Regions from separate parts of the Pseudomonas sp. FG6 genome, predicted to be linked through region 1. Evidence: predicted binding sites of a transcription regulator. Region 1 holds the regulator's gene; the other holds the start of a gene.
What was found. Region 1 encodes FliA, which starts transcription of late flagellar genes. Its sites were predicted from a motif close to CTAAAGTTTNNNNNNNNNNNGCCGNTAA; they were not measured.

Region 1 (7,312 bases):
ATTGCCATCACTGCTGTTGTCCACTGCTGCGGCGATCATGGTGACCCGTGCTTCCGGTTCGGAAGACATGGGCAAGCAGATCAACCGGCAGATGTTCGCCTCGCCCAAGGCCCTGGTTGTTGCGGCCGGCCTGATGGCGGTCATGGGCCTGGTGCCGGGGATGCCCCATATTTCCTTCCTGACCATGGCGGCCGTGGTGGCGGGTGGTGCCTACCTGTTCTGGAAGAAAGAAAACACCAAGAAGGCCTTGGCCCTGCAAGAGGTCAAGCGTCAGCAGGAGCTGCTGCCGTCGCCGGCTCGCGCCCTGGAAACCAAGGAGCTGGGTTGGGATGACGTGACGCCGATCGACATGATCGGCCTGGAAGTCGGTTATCGCTTGATTCCCCTGGTCGACCGCAACCAGGGTGGCCAGTTGTTGGCGCGAATCAAGGGGGTGCGCAAGAAGTTGTCCCAGGACCTGGGCTTCCTGATGCCTACCGTGCATATCCGCGACAACCTCGACCTGGCGCCGAGTGCCTACCGCCTGACGCTCATGGGCGTGATCCTGGCCGAGGCCGAGATCTATCCGGACCGCGAGCTGGCGATCAATCCGGGGCAGGTCTACGGCACGCTCAACGGCATCACCGCCAAGGATCCGGCTTTCGGCCTGGAGGCCGTGTGGATCGAGATCAGCCAGCGGGCGCAGGCCCAGTCCCTCGGCTATACCGTCGTAGACGCCAGCACCGTGGTGGCGACTCACTTGAACCAGATTCTGTACAAGCACTCCAGCGAGCTGCTCGGTCATGAAGAAGTCCAGCAATTGCTGCAAGTGCTGGCCAAGGGCTCGCCAAAATTGGCCGAAGAGCTGGTGCCCGGTGTGCTGTCGTTGTCGCAGTTGCTCAAGATCCTGCAGGCGCTGTTGGCCGAGCAGGTGCCGGTGCGTGACATTCGCAGTATTGCCGAAGCCATCGCCAACAACGCTTCCAAGAGTCAAGATACCGCCGCGATGGTGGCTGCGGTCCGTGTTGGCGTATCCCGCGCAATCGTCCAAAGCATTGTAGGCACTGAGTCTGAGCTGCCTGTGATCACGCTGGAACCAAGGTTGGAACAGATATTGCTCAATAGTTTGCAGAAGGCAGGGCAAGGCTCGGAAGAGGGTGTTCTGCTGGAGCCAAGCATGGCCGAGAAGCTGCAGCGTTCGCTGATCGATGCAGCCCAGCGGCAGGAGATGCAAGGTCAACCGGTGATCCTGCTGGTGGCCGGTCCGATTCGCGCGATGCTCTCGCGATTCGGGCGCCTCGCGGTTCCGGGGTTGCACGTGCTGGCTTACCAGGAAATACCGGACAACAAGCAAGTGACTATCGTTGCGACAGTAGGGCCCAACGGCTGAGGTAGTGGTTTATGCAAGTGAAGCGTTTTTTCGCCGCCGATATGCGTCAGGCCATGAAGCTGGTTCGTGACGAGCTGGGCGCTGAAGCCGCCATCATCGGTAATCGCCGGATCGCCGGCGGTGTCGAGTTGACTGCGGCCCTGGATTACAAGTTGTCGGCGCTGGCCCCACGTGTTCCGAACATGGAGCTCGAGGATGAGCTGCGCAAGACCCAGTCGCGCATCGCCAGCGCCCAGGCCGAACTGAGCCTGCGCAGCAGCGAAGGCGAGGCCGCTGCGGGCACCAATCGTCAATTGTTCGCCGGTCAGCCGCTGACTGCCGGCCTGCCGCTGACGGCTGCCGAACCCCTGGTCGAGCAGGTCCAGGCCGAACCGCGTCGTCCGCAACCTGAGCCTGCAGCACCGGCCCGAGGTGTCGATCCGCGTGCCCTGGACTCGATGCGCTTCGAACTCAACAGCCTGCGCGAACTGATGGAAGTCCAGTTGGGCTCCCTGGCCTGGAACCAGTTGCAAGGTAGCCGGCCGGCGCAAGCCAACCTGTGGCGCCGCCTGCAACGCATCGGTCTGTCCGGCCCGTTGTCCCGGGACCTGCTGGCGTTGATCAACGGCATCGAAGAACCTCGCCAGGCCTGGCGCATGTTGCTGGCCCACCTGGCGCGCATGATCGCTACCCCGGAAGTCGAGCCGCTGGAAGAGGGCGGAGTGATTGCCATGGTCGGCCCTGCCGGCATGGGCAAGACCACCACCCTGGCCAAGCTCGCCGCCCGTTATGTACTCAAGTACGGTGCCCAGAGCATTGCCCTGGTGAGCATGGACAGCTTCCGCATCGGTGCCCAGGAGCAACTCAAGACGCTGGGCCGCATCCTCAATGTGTCGGTGACCCATGTGGATCCGGGCCAATCCCTGGCCCAGGCGCTGGAGCCGTTGCTGCGCAAACGTGTTGTGCTGATCGATACCGCCGGCCTGCAAGCCAGCGATCCAGCCCTGCGCATGCAGCTCGAAAGCCTGGCCGGCCGCGGTATCAAGTCAAAAAATTATCTCGTGTTGGCAACCACCAGCCAGAAACAGGTTCTAACCGCCGCCTACCACAGCTACAAACGCTGCGGGCTAGCCGGCTGCATCCTGACTAAGCTGGACGAAACGGCAAGCCTGGGCGAGGTGTTGAGCCTGGCCATCGGTCATGAACTGCCGGTGGCTTACCTGACCGACGGGCCGCGGATCCCGGATGATTTGCATCTGCCGCGCCGTCATCAACTGGTCAGTCGTGCCGTGAGTGTGCAAATGCAGGAAGAACCCAGCGAAGAAGCCATGGCTGACATGTTCGCTGATATTTACCACAGTCCAACCAAACAGGTCGGCTGAGGTAATATGAATATTTTTTGTACCTACATCGATGGTCTGCCATGCATTGTTCCGTGTGTGAACGCGCAGCCAGTAATGTGGCCTCCGTCTAAGAAGACAAGGTAAAGAACGAACATGGGCAGCATGCATCCCGTACAGGTGATCGCGGTGACCGGCGGCAAAGGTGGCGTCGGCAAGACTAACGTGTCAGTGAACTTGTCCCTGGCTCTGGCAGAGCTTGGCCGACGGGTCATGCTACTGGACGCCGACCTGGGCCTGGCGAACGTCGACGTGCTATTGGGGCTGACCCCCAAACGCACGTTGGCGGACGTGATCGAGGGCCGCTGTGAACTGCGCGACGTGCTGCTGCAGGGGCCTGGCGGGATTCGCATCGTGCCGGCCGCCTCTGGCACCCAGAGCATGGTTCATCTGTCTCCGGCTCAGCACGCAGGCCTGATCCAGGCCTTCAGCGACATTGGCGACAATCTCGATGTGCTGGTGATCGACACCGCTGCCGGCATCGGCGATTCGGTGGTCAGCTTCGTCCGCGCGGCCCAGGAAGTACTGCTGGTGGTCTGCGACGAGCCTACCTCGATCACCGATGCCTACGCCCTGATCAAGCTGTTGAATCGCGACTACGGCATGAACCGCTTCCGAGTCCTGGCCAACATGGCGCAGAGCCCGCAGGAAGGGCGCAACCTGTTTGCCAAGCTGACGAAGGTCACGGACCGTTTCCTGGACGTCGCCCTGCAATACGTCGGCGCAGTGCCTTACGACGAAAGCGTGCGCAAGGCCGTCCAGAAGCAACGTGCCGTCTATGAAGCTTTCCCACGTTCCAAATGTGCACTGGCGTTCAAGGCGATCGCCCAGAAGGTCGATACCTGGCCGCTGCCGGCCAACCCGCGCGGGCATCTGGAATTTTTCGTCGAGCGTCTCGTGCAACAAACAGCAGGGCCCGTGTTATGACAGCCAGCAGTTACAACCATCTCTACAAGAAATCGGCACGGGACGCCCAATACGAGTTGATCGAGCGTTACGCACCACTGGTCAAGCGAATCGCCTATCACTTGCTGGCCCGGTTGCCGGCCAGCGTGCAGGTCGAGGACCTGATCCAGGCGGGCATGATTGGCCTGCTCGAGGTTTCGAGCAAATACGACGCGAGCAAAGGGGCCAGTTTCGAGACCTATGCCGGTATCCGCATTCGTGGCGCGATGCTCGACGAGGTCCGCAAGGGTGACTGGGCGCCGCGTTCGGTGCACCGCAATACCCGCATGGTCAGCGACGCGATCCGTGCAATTGAAGCGAAAACCGGGCGCGACGCTAAAGATCATGAGGTTGCGGCCGAACTCCAATTGAGTCTCGATGATTATTACGGGATTTTGAACGATACCTTGGGCAGTCGCCTGTTCAGTTTCGACGACCTGTTGCAGGACGGCGAACACGAAGGGCTGCACGAGGATGGCGCGAGTGCTCACATGGAGCCGGCGCGTGACCTGGAAGACGAACGCTTCCAGAGTGCGCTGGCGGATGCGATTGCCAATTTGCCGGAGCGTGAGCGACTGGTCTTGGCGCTGTACTACGACGAAGAGCTGAACCTCAAGGAAATCGGTGAGGTCCTGGGGGTCAGCGAATCGCGGGTCAGCCAGTTACACAGCCAGTGCGCGGCCCGCTTGCGGGGGCGTTTGGGGGAGTGGCGAGCGCGTTGATGGCAGTGTTGGGGCGCTGCGAACGAGGTTGGCCTGGCGTGCGCTGTACCAGTCCTTGTCTGTCGTGTTCCATACCGTTGTCGAGCGTTGTGCCGGATTGATTGAAATGGCGCGCCCAGGTTGCTGGACGCGTTTAAGACTGTTTGGAGGTCGAATTGGACAAGAACATGAAAATCCTCATCGTTGATGATTTCTCAACGATGCGGCGGATCATAAAAAACCTGTTGCGTGACCTTGGGTTCACCAACACGGCCGAAGCAGATGACGGGATCACTGCGCTCCCGATGTTGCACAGCGGCAATTTCGATTTCCTGGTCACCGACTGGAACATGCCTGGCATGACCGGTATCGACTTGCTGCGCCAGGTACGTGCCGACGACAAACTCAAGCACCTTCCGGTGCTGATGGTCACTGCCGAAGCCAAGCGCGAGCAGATCATCGAAGCGGCCCAGGCCGGTGTGAACGGCTATGTGGTCAAACCCTTCACGGCCCAGGCGTTGAAAGAGAAGATCGAAAAAATCTTCGAACGCATCGGTTAACGGCGCCACGGGGGAGCTATGGAGCATAACGAATCTTCAATGGGCGATTTCGAATTGACCCTGAAAAAACATGCCCGCGAACTCGTCGACAGCCTTGAAAAAGGCCGTTTCGGCGATGCTGTTCAAATGATCCATGAGCTCAACCAGACCCGTGACCGCGGTCTGTATCTGGAAGTCGGCAAGCTGACGCGTGAACTGCACAGCGCGATTGTCAATTTCCAGATCGACCCGCACATGCCGCAGGCCGAGGAAGTCTCGCAGATCACTGACGCCACCGAGCGTCTGGGTTACGTGGTCAGACTGACCGAAGCTGCGGCCAACCGCACCATGGACCTGGTGGAAAGCGCAACGCCGCTGGTCAACGGCCTGGGTGAAGAAGCCCAGGCCTTGAGCGCCGACTGGGGACGTTTCATGCGTCGTGAAGTCGGTGCTGAAGAATTCCGGGAGCTGGCCCGTCGGGTCGACGGTTTCCTGGCGCGCAGCAGCGCCGATAACCGCGCCGTGGCCGGCAACCTCAACGACATTCTGCTGGCCCAGGACTACCAAGACCTGACCGGTCAGGTGATCAAGCGCGTGACCCAGCTGGTCACCGAAGTCGAAAGCAATTTGCTCAAGCTCGTGCTCATGGCCAGTCAGGTGGACCGCTTTGCGGGCATCGAACATGACCGTGCGGCAATACTCGCTGAAAAAGATCCACAAAAACATCTCTCTCAGGGTGAAGGTCCGCAGATTCATGCCGATAAAAGAGAAGACGTTGTGTCAGGTCAGGACGATGTGGACGATCTGTTGTCCAGCCTTGGGTTCTGAGTTTTAGAGTATTAGCCCTGTTTAGGAGCATCCATTAATGAGCTTCGGCGCCGATGAAGAGATCCTTCAGGATTTCCTGGTTGAGGCCGGCGAGATTCTAGAGCAACTGTCCGAGCAACTGGTCGAGCTGGAAAGCCGGCCTGATGATGCGGACTTGCTCAATGCAATTTTTCGCGGTTTCCACACTGTAAAAGGAGGCGCCGGCTTCCTCCAGCTCAACGAGCTGGTGGAGTGCTGTCACATTGCCGAAAACGTGTTCGACATCCTGCGCAAGGGTGAGCGTCGCGTTGATGCGGAATTGATGGACGTGGTGCTTGAGGCGCTGGATGCGGTCAACGGCATGTTCAGCGAAGTGCGCGAGCGCTCGCCCATTACCGCTGCCACCCCTGAGCTGCTCGCCGCGCTGTCGCGCCTGGCCGAGCCGCAGTCGGCCGATGAGGCCGCACCGATCGTGGAGGCTGTCGAAGAGCCCGCGGTCGAGGAACCGGTCGCCGAAGCTTCTGGCGACGTCACCGATAACGAATTCGAACAACTGCTGGACTCACTGAGCGCGGTCAAGGCCGAGGCCCAGGCTCAGGCGGCACCTGCCGCTCCGGCTGCCTCGACGGGCGATGCTGCCAGCGACGAGATCACCGATGCCGAGTTCGAGTCGTTGCTCGACCAGCTCCACGGCAAAGGCCAGTTCGCTGCCGATGCGCTCGCTCCGGCGGCTGCACCTGTCGCAGCGAAGGTCGAGGGCGACAGCTCCGACATTACCGATGACGAATTCGAAGCCTTGCTCGATCAGTTGCATGGCAAGGGTAACTTTGCCGTCGAGGCCCTGGATTCGGCCATCGCTTCGGCACCGACCCCGGCCAAGCCTGCTGCCGCTGCGGCGGGCAGTGACCTGATCACGGACCATGAGTTCGAGTCGCTGCTGGACGATCTGCATGGCAAGGGCAAGTTCAGCGAAGTCGGTACAGCCACGGCTGCGCCTGCCGCTGCTGCGACCGCAGCCGCTGCGCCGGCGGCCAAGGCTGTGCCAAAACCTGCTGCCAAGGCACCTGAGCCAAAGGCCGAGTCCGCCAAGCCAGCCGCTGCGGCTGCGGCGCCTGCCCGTGCTCCGGCCGCTGCGCCGGCGGAAAAACCGACCAGCGAAGCCGAGACGACCGTTCGGGTCGACACCGCACGCCTGGACGAGATCATGAACATGGTCGGCGAACTGGTGCTGGTGCGTAACCGTCTGGTGCGCCTGGGCCTTAACAGCCAGGACGAGGCCATGTCCAAGGCCGTGTCGAACCTCGACGTGGTCACGGCCGACCTGCAGACCGCGGTGATGAAGACCCGGATGCAGCCGATCAAGAAAGTCTTCGGGCGCTTCCCGCGCCTGGTTCGAGACCTGGCTCGCCAGCTCAAGAAAGAAATCAACCTGGAACTGGTGGGTGAAGAGACCGACCTCGACAAGAACCTCGTCGAGGCCCTGGCCGACCCGCTGGTCCACTTGGTGCGCAACGCAGTCGACCACGGCATCGAGTCGCCGGAGGAGCGCGAAGCCTCGGGCAAGTCCCGCAG
Region 2 (7,312 bases), on a different contig from region 1:
GCCGCGCCGACACCGCCGATCTACATCAAGAACGGCTACAACCTGTCCAAATGGGTCGGCGAACGGATCCTGCAACGGGCCCGGGAGCGCGGGGTGTGGGTCAACCTGTTCCGCCCCGGCAACATCAGTTTCAACAGCCAGACCGGGGTCTGCCAGCCCCACAAGAACCGCTTGATGCTGATGCTCAAGGGCTCGATCCAGCTCGGTCAGGTGCCCGACCTGTCGCTCAATTTCGACCTGATGCCGGTGGACTTCCTGGCGCGCTTCATCGCCTTCCATGCCAGCCGTTACCAGCCGGCGCAGGCGGTGTTCAACCTGCACAACCCCGAGCCGTTGAGCTGGGACGCTTATGTGGCGTCGTTTCGCGACAGCGGCCGGGAGTTTTCCCTGGTGAGCGTGGCCGACTGGCAACGGCAACTGGGCCGGGTCGATGCCGACAACGCGCTGTTCGGCGTGCTGGGGTTCTACCTCAACGGCTTCGAGGAGGACATCGGCGACATCTCGCTGATCCGCCACGACAACGCCCGCATCGGCGTGCGGCAGATGGGCGCGCGCTATCCGGAAAAGTCCCCGGACCTGCTGCGCCGCGGCGCCGACTACCTCAAGGCCATCGACTTCATCTGACGTCTTTCAACCCAAAGCCCCAACCCAAAGCAAGGAGCAAGACCATGAGTGCATTTCAACCGGACACCCTGATCAAGAATCCCCACGCCTGCCAGGTCGAAACCTCGGTCCAGGTAGCGGCCGACGCGGCGCGCGTCTGGGACGTGGTAGGCGATTTTGGTGGGTTCAACCGTTTCATCCCGGCGCTGGCGCGCATCGAAATGACCGGCGAGGGCGTGAGGTCCCTGCGCAAGAAGTTCTTCGCCGACGGGCAGAACCTGGTGGTAGAGCAACTCAACAGCCGGGACGACCAGGCCATGCACATGACCTGGACGCTGATCTACAACACCCTGGGCATCGACAACCTGTGGGCGGCCATGCGTGTCGAACCGCTGGCCGACAACCGCTGCCGCGCCACCTGGACCATCATCGCCGACCACACCGACGCCCATACCCCGTCGGGCTTCAGGGACTTCCTGCAAGGGTTCGCCGATGAAGCCATGGGGAATGTGCAGCGGATGTTTGCCTAAGCCCCCATCCCCAAACCCCTGTGGGAGCAAAGCTTGCTCGCGATAGCGCGGACAACTCAAATCCGTGGCGAGGGAGCTTGCTCCCGCTCGGCTGCGCAGCAGTCGCAAAACCAGGCAATGCGGCTTACCTGAAGCAATGCGAGGGCCTGCTGCGCAGGCCAGCGGGAGCAAGCTCCCTCGCCACAGGGGATCGGATCGGCTCGCAACTAGGCTCAGATCTTGAAGCTGTCCACCAGTTGCTTCAGTCGATTGGCCTGCTGGGACAAGGCATCGCAATCCTTCAAGGTTTCATTGAGGTTGGCCACGCTTTGCTGGTTCAGCAGGTTGATGTGGCTGACATCCATGTTGAGGGTTTCGACCACGGCGGTCTGTTCCTCGGTCGCAGCGGCCACCGATTGGTTCATCCCATCGATCTCGCCGATGCGCTGGGTCACGCTGACCAGGCGCAGGCCGGCCTGGTTGGCCACTTCCACGCTTTCTTCGCTGGAGGTCTGGCTGGCGTTCATCGTGGTCACCGCTTCGCGGGAGCCGACTTGCAGCGAGGTGATCATCTTGTGGATCTCTTCCGCCGACTCCTGGGTGCGGTGCGCCAGGTTGCGCACTTCATCGGCCACCACCGCAAACCCACGCCCGGCTTCACCGGCGCGAGCCGCTTCGATGGCCGCGTTCAGGGCCAGCAGGTTGGTTTGCTGGGAGATGCCCTTGATCACATCGAGGATGTGCCCGATGTTGTCGGTGCTGGCGTTCAGGGTTTCGATCTGAGTGCACGAGAGGCTGATCTTCTGCGACAGCTCGGTCATGGCCTGGATGGTTTTTTCCACCACTTGGCGACCGTCGTCGGCCTGGTCGCTGGCGCCACTGGCATGCTGCGAAGCATCGGCGGCGTTGCGGGCGATTTCCTGGGTCGCGGCGCCCAACTGGTTGATGGCCGCGGCCACGCTGTTGGTGCGAGCGCTCTGCTCATCGGAGCCGAGCAGCGAGGCATTGGACGAGGTCATCACCCGCTGCGACAGGTCATGCACCTGCCGGGTGGCGGACGACACTTCCGAGATCGACGCGTGGATCCGCTCCACGAACTGGTTGAACGAACCACCCAACACCGCGAATTCATCCTTGCCCTGCACCACCAGGCGACGCGTCAGGTCGCCTTCGCCCTGGGCGATGTCCTGCATGGCACGGCCCATGGTGGTCAGCGGACGCATCAGGACCTGGATCAACAAGCTCAGCAGCAACGCAATGGCCGTCACCGCGACGAACATCGCAATCAGGGCCGAAGTACGGAATTGGCTCAGCGGCGCGTAGGCCTTGCTCTTATCGATCGACAGGCCGATGTACCACTCGGCGTTTGGCAGGCCGGTAACCGGGGCGAACGACAGGATGCGGTCCTGCCCGTTCAGCTCAACCTCCTGGATGCCCTTGCCGATGCGCACAGGGCTCCCCGCGTAGATGTCCTTGAGGTTCTTCATCACCTGGTCCTTGTCCGGGCTGACGATCACCTGACCGTCGCCGCTGACCAGGAACGCATGGCCAATCCCGCCGAAGTCCACCGAGTTGATGATCTTGACCAGGGTATCCAGGCTCAGGTCGCCGCCCACCACGCCGAGCAGCTCGCCGTTGTGCTTGACCGGCATGGCGATGGTCACCACCAGGCCACCGACGGCCGCCGGGTAAGGCGGGGTCAGCATGGTTTTATCGGCGGCGACGGCCTGCTTGTACCAAGGCCGCTGGCGCGGGTCGTAGCCGTCCGGCATTTTTGCGTCGGGGCGCTGGGTAAAGACACCGCTGGCCTGGCCCACGTAGGTGAACTGGAAGTTCGAGGTCAGCGCCGGTTGGTCCACAAGCCCAGCCAAATCGGCGTTGGCGCCCTGGTGCGCGATGTTCTGCGCCAGGTTTTCCAACACCAGCACCCGGCCGCTCATCCAGTTCTGGACGCTGCTGGCCGTCAGGTCACCGGATTGCTCGATGGACGATTCAAGGCTGCGACCGATGGTGGTGCGCTGCAGATAGTCGTTGTAGAGGGTGAACAGAGCAAACGCCAGGACCACGACGCCGGAGGCGGCCAGGAGGATCTTATGACTGAACTTGAGATTCATTGATGAGGCTTCTTATGCTGGGAGTGGGGGTGCATTCCGTTTGCAACAACTCATTTAGCCGCGCGGGCGAGACTTTTGATCTGCTCCACTTTGGTGCATGCATACCTCTCTGTCGGCCACCTTCTGAAAAAAATTAGGGCTGGGTGAACTTGACCGACGAGAGGACAAGGTTAGACGCTCCCCGGCGTAGCGTGGGACTTGCACAAGTGCCGTGCATGGCTTAATCCTCTCTTATCGATGTGCTCATCCTGGCGGGCATTGCCTGGCAGGGTGGTAGCCGTATACGCCAACCTGTCGACCACGGGCGCCTATCGTCATGACCGAGCCGAGTTCCCTCGCCAGCTGGACCCGCGCCCTGTGCAGACAGCTCGACGCGCTCGACCTGGACAGCCATGCGCTGTGCCTTGAAGCCGGTCTCGATCCGCAACGGATGGACGAGCCGAACGCCCGCTACCCGCTCTCGGCCATCACGCGTCTGTGGGCACTGGCCGTGCAAGCCAGCGGTGACCCGGCGATCGGCTTGCGGGTGTCGCGCTTCGTCAGCCCCTCCACGTTTCATGCACTGGGCTATGCCTTGGTCGCCAGTGACAATCTGCGGGAAGTGTTCGAGCGCATCGTGCGCTACCAGCCTGTGGTCAACGACGCGCTGACGCTGCAACTGAGTCGCGCCGACGATCGATATATGCTCAGTCTCACGGTACCTGCCGGCCATTCGGCGCCAGCCTTTGAAGCCATCGACGCCTTCACGGCGATTTACCTGCGCACCTGTCGCAGCCGGCTGGGCCGCGACTACGCGCCGTTGGCGGTGTACCTGCGGCGCCCGGAACCGGCAGACCCCGCGCCGTGGCAGAAGATGTTCCGCGCCCCGGTGCATTTCGGTGCCGAGCAGGATCGCCTGGAATTCAACCTCGTCGATTTCGACAGCCACCTGGACGACGCCGATCCGGCGTCGGCCGCCGACAACGAAACCCAGCTCAAGCGCAGCCACGCCCCGCTCAAGCCGCTGACCTGGGAGCGCAAGGTACGCACGGCCATCGAAGCCCAACTGCCCGAAGGCGAACCGAGCGCCGAGCGCGTCGCCCAGGTCCTGCACCTGAGCCTGCGCAGCCTGCAACGGCACCTGGCCGATGAAGGCTGCCGCTTCGATGCACTGCTCAATGAGTGCCGGGAGAACTTGGCGTTGCTGCACCTGCGCGACCCGCAATGTTCGTTGAGCGAAGTCGGTTATCTGCTGGGATTCGCCGACGCCGGCAGCTTCAGCCGCGCGTTCAAGCGCTGGACCGGGATGACGCCGGGGCAGTTTCGGGATGGGTTGTGCTAGGGATCCGTGACGAACACACCCCTGTGGGAGCCGGAGAGGGTTTCAGAGTGTGGTCAGGACGCGCAGCCGCTCGATGTCGACGATCTCGATCTCACCGTAACCCAGCCGGACAATCCCCTGGCCTTGCAGGTCCTTGAGGATCTGGTTAGTGGTCTGGCGCGACAGCGAGAGCATCAGCGCCAGCTGTTCCTGGGGCAACGGCAGAACCCGGCGTGCCGGTTCGATTTCGCCGTAGCCTTCGGCAATCAATAACAGCCGATGGGCCACGCGGGCCGGGGCGGGCATCAGGCTCAGGTGTTCGAGGCTGATGAAGGTCAGGCGCAGTCTGTGGCTCATCAGCAGCGCCAGGTGCCGCCAGTGGCGTGGTTGCTCTTCCAGAAACGCCAGCAGTGCCGCCTGCGGCAGATGCAGCAGGGTGCACTGCCCCACCCCCAACGCATCATGGGTGCGCGGCTGGCCGTCGAACAGGCAGATTTCGCCGAACCAGTGGGGCGCTTCGACTACGCTCAGCAACGCCTCCTTGCCGTGTTCGTTCACCGCGCCGACCCGTACCGCCCCCTCAAGCACCGCGTACATCCCGCAGGGCGGATCGCCCCGCTTGAACAGCCGCTGCCCCGGCGACAGGCGACGAACCCGCGACATTCCCAGCAGGCTGTCCTGCAATTCAACGGGCAAATGGCTGTACCAATGACCGGCCATCAGGTGCGAGTGCCAGGGATGCGCATTCATGGAAACTCCGGGACAAGTGTCGGCTAACTGACAGAACGCCTCGTGGGACCCAGGCATCATGCAGGTACCCCCTCAAGAGGAACAACAATGAAAAGCCTCGTCGATCATCTCAGTCAATACGCGGCCTACCACCGCGACCCACGGAACATCGCCACGCATTTTGTCGGCATTCCACTGATTTTCGTCGCCGTCGCGGTGCTGCTCTCGCGCCCGGGCTGGCCGATGGGGGCGGTGCTGCTGTCGCCGGCGCTGCTGGTGGCGGCGGCGAGCGCCTGGTTCTATCTGCGCCTGGAATGGCGCCTGGGTGGGCTGATGACCGTACTGCTAGGCCTGGCCGTGTGGCTGGGCCAGACACTGGCCGTCCAAGGCACTGCGGTGTGGCTGGGCAGTGGCCTGGGGATGTTTGTGCTGGGCTGGATCATCCAGTTTGTCGGCCACTATTACGAGGGTCGCAAACCGGCGTTCGTCGACGACCTGAGCGGGTTGATCGTCGGCCCCCTGTTCGTGGTGGTCGAAGCGGGTTTCCTGCTGGGGCTTCGGGGCGAGCTCAAGCGCGCCATCGAAGAACGCGCCGGCCCCGTCGCCTTGCGCAACCAGCGTTCGGCGGCCTGAACGGTTGGCATGTTGACACAGCCCCTGGGGGAGCTGAGCTTGCTCGCGATGACAGCGGTACATCCAACCTCGATGCAAGCTGATCCAACGCCATCGCGAGCAAGCTCGCTCCCACAAAAGTCACCGCTCTAACGCTACAGCGTGCCGAACTCGACCCGGACCGTCAGCGACCCTGTGTTGTCGGTCAACCCCGCCCCGTAGCGCCCGGTCAGGTCATCGTTTATGCACAACTGCAGCTCACCTTGCTGGCCGGCGGGCGCCTGCCCCAGGTCGCCGACCAGGAACGGCGTGCCGGCGTCGCCCACCCGGCCGATCAAAGCGCCTTCGGCAGCACCGGGCAGTGCGTAGCTGTCATAGTCGATGTGCCTCGAACCGCCGTTCCCATCCACGTTGCCGCCTTGCGGGCTGGCACACCACCGCCCACTGACGTAACGCACCAGGCGCGGCACCAGCGTATTGATCTGCACGCCCGTGCCCTGCCAGGGCTGGTTGGCCTGGACCTGCATCGTCACCGCCTTCAGGTCGTTGGCCACGGTGTCCCCGGCCTGGAATGACAGCGCCGCGATCGTCAGGCTGGGGTTCGAGGTGCCGGTGCTGGGGAACACCCCATCGCCCACCAGGAACAGGTTCTGGTGATCCCAACTGCGCTGGTATTTGTCCACCACCGACTTGGCCGGATCACTGCCCATGCGGTACGTGCCCATCAGGTGCCCAGCGCCCTGGAAGCTGTATTGGTCACCTTTGTACTCGAACGTCCCTTGGCCAACGATATCCGTCAGTTCCACGGCACCGAGCAGGTCCTTGATGATGTGGCTCGCCAATATCTTCGCTTGCCGGAAACCTTCCTTGGTGTAATCGGACAGGTCGTAATGAATCTCCGGCCGGAGAATGCCGAGTCCGTCCTTGTAGCCATCCGTGGAAGGCACGATGTAGCTGCTGGCGTGGTCGGGATCTTGCTCCACCTGCTCCACCAAAAAGCCGATCCGGAACTGGCGAATGAACAGGTCGTTGAGTCGTTTAATCAGCGCCGTGCCGTAAAGCGCCTCACTGGGCGGTGCCGGTGTCGCTTTGGAGGGCAATGGGTTGGTGCGGCTGGTGTTCGCCCCGTCGATGAAATCGGCCACGGTGACGTAAGGGTCGCCCACTGGCCAGTTCCAGCCTTCGTTGCCGATTTCGATGCGCCATGCCGCGCGGTGGCTGCGAAAGTCGCCGTCACGCAGGCTCTCGATGCCCGCCGTGGACACCGGGCCGCGATACGGGAACACCGTCTTGCCTTCCGGCATCAGCCCCCACGCCAGGTAAATCGGATGGTCGGACAAACTGCGCCCCACCTGGCCGCTGCTGTTGGCCACACCGTTGGGCCAGGCCGAGCTTTTGGAGTTGAGCAGCAATTTAGGGGTTTCGATGGCATGGGCGGCGATCAC

Region 2: a site for FliA is predicted at 3,336-3,363, ahead of ACODSJ_RS17225 (methyl-accepting chemotaxis protein). Genes of this name have one in related genera too.

The regions. Positions count from the first base shown of each region.
Region 1 covers NZ_JBMDJD010000017.1:81,671-88,982, forward strand. Annotated here, with positions in the region: gene flhA (flagellar biosynthesis protein FlhA) at 1-1,369, shown strand, start outside; gene flhF (flagellar biosynthesis GTPase FlhF) at 1,381-2,730, shown strand; gene fleN (flagellar synthesis regulator FleN) at 2,845-3,675, shown strand; gene fliA (RNA polymerase sigma factor FliA) at 3,672-4,415, shown strand; gene ACODSJ_RS13485 (chemotaxis response regulator CheY) at 4,583-4,954, shown strand; gene ACODSJ_RS13490 (protein phosphatase CheZ) at 4,973-5,761, shown strand; gene ACODSJ_RS13495 (chemotaxis protein CheA) at 5,799-7,312, shown strand, end outside.
Region 2 covers NZ_JBMDJD010000025.1:61,991-69,302, reverse strand. Annotated here, with positions in the region: gene ACODSJ_RS17235 (non-ribosomal peptide synthetase) at 1-624, shown strand, start outside; gene ACODSJ_RS17230 (SRPBCC family protein) at 669-1,133, shown strand; gene ACODSJ_RS17225 (methyl-accepting chemotaxis protein) at 1,346-3,226, opposite strand; gene ACODSJ_RS17220 (AraC family transcriptional regulator) at 3,543-4,547, shown strand; gene ACODSJ_RS17215 (Crp/Fnr family transcriptional regulator) at 4,590-5,276, opposite strand; gene ACODSJ_RS17210 (Mpo1 family 2-hydroxy fatty acid dioxygenase) at 5,364-5,888, shown strand; gene ACODSJ_RS17205 (GMC oxidoreductase) at 6,023-7,312, opposite strand, start outside.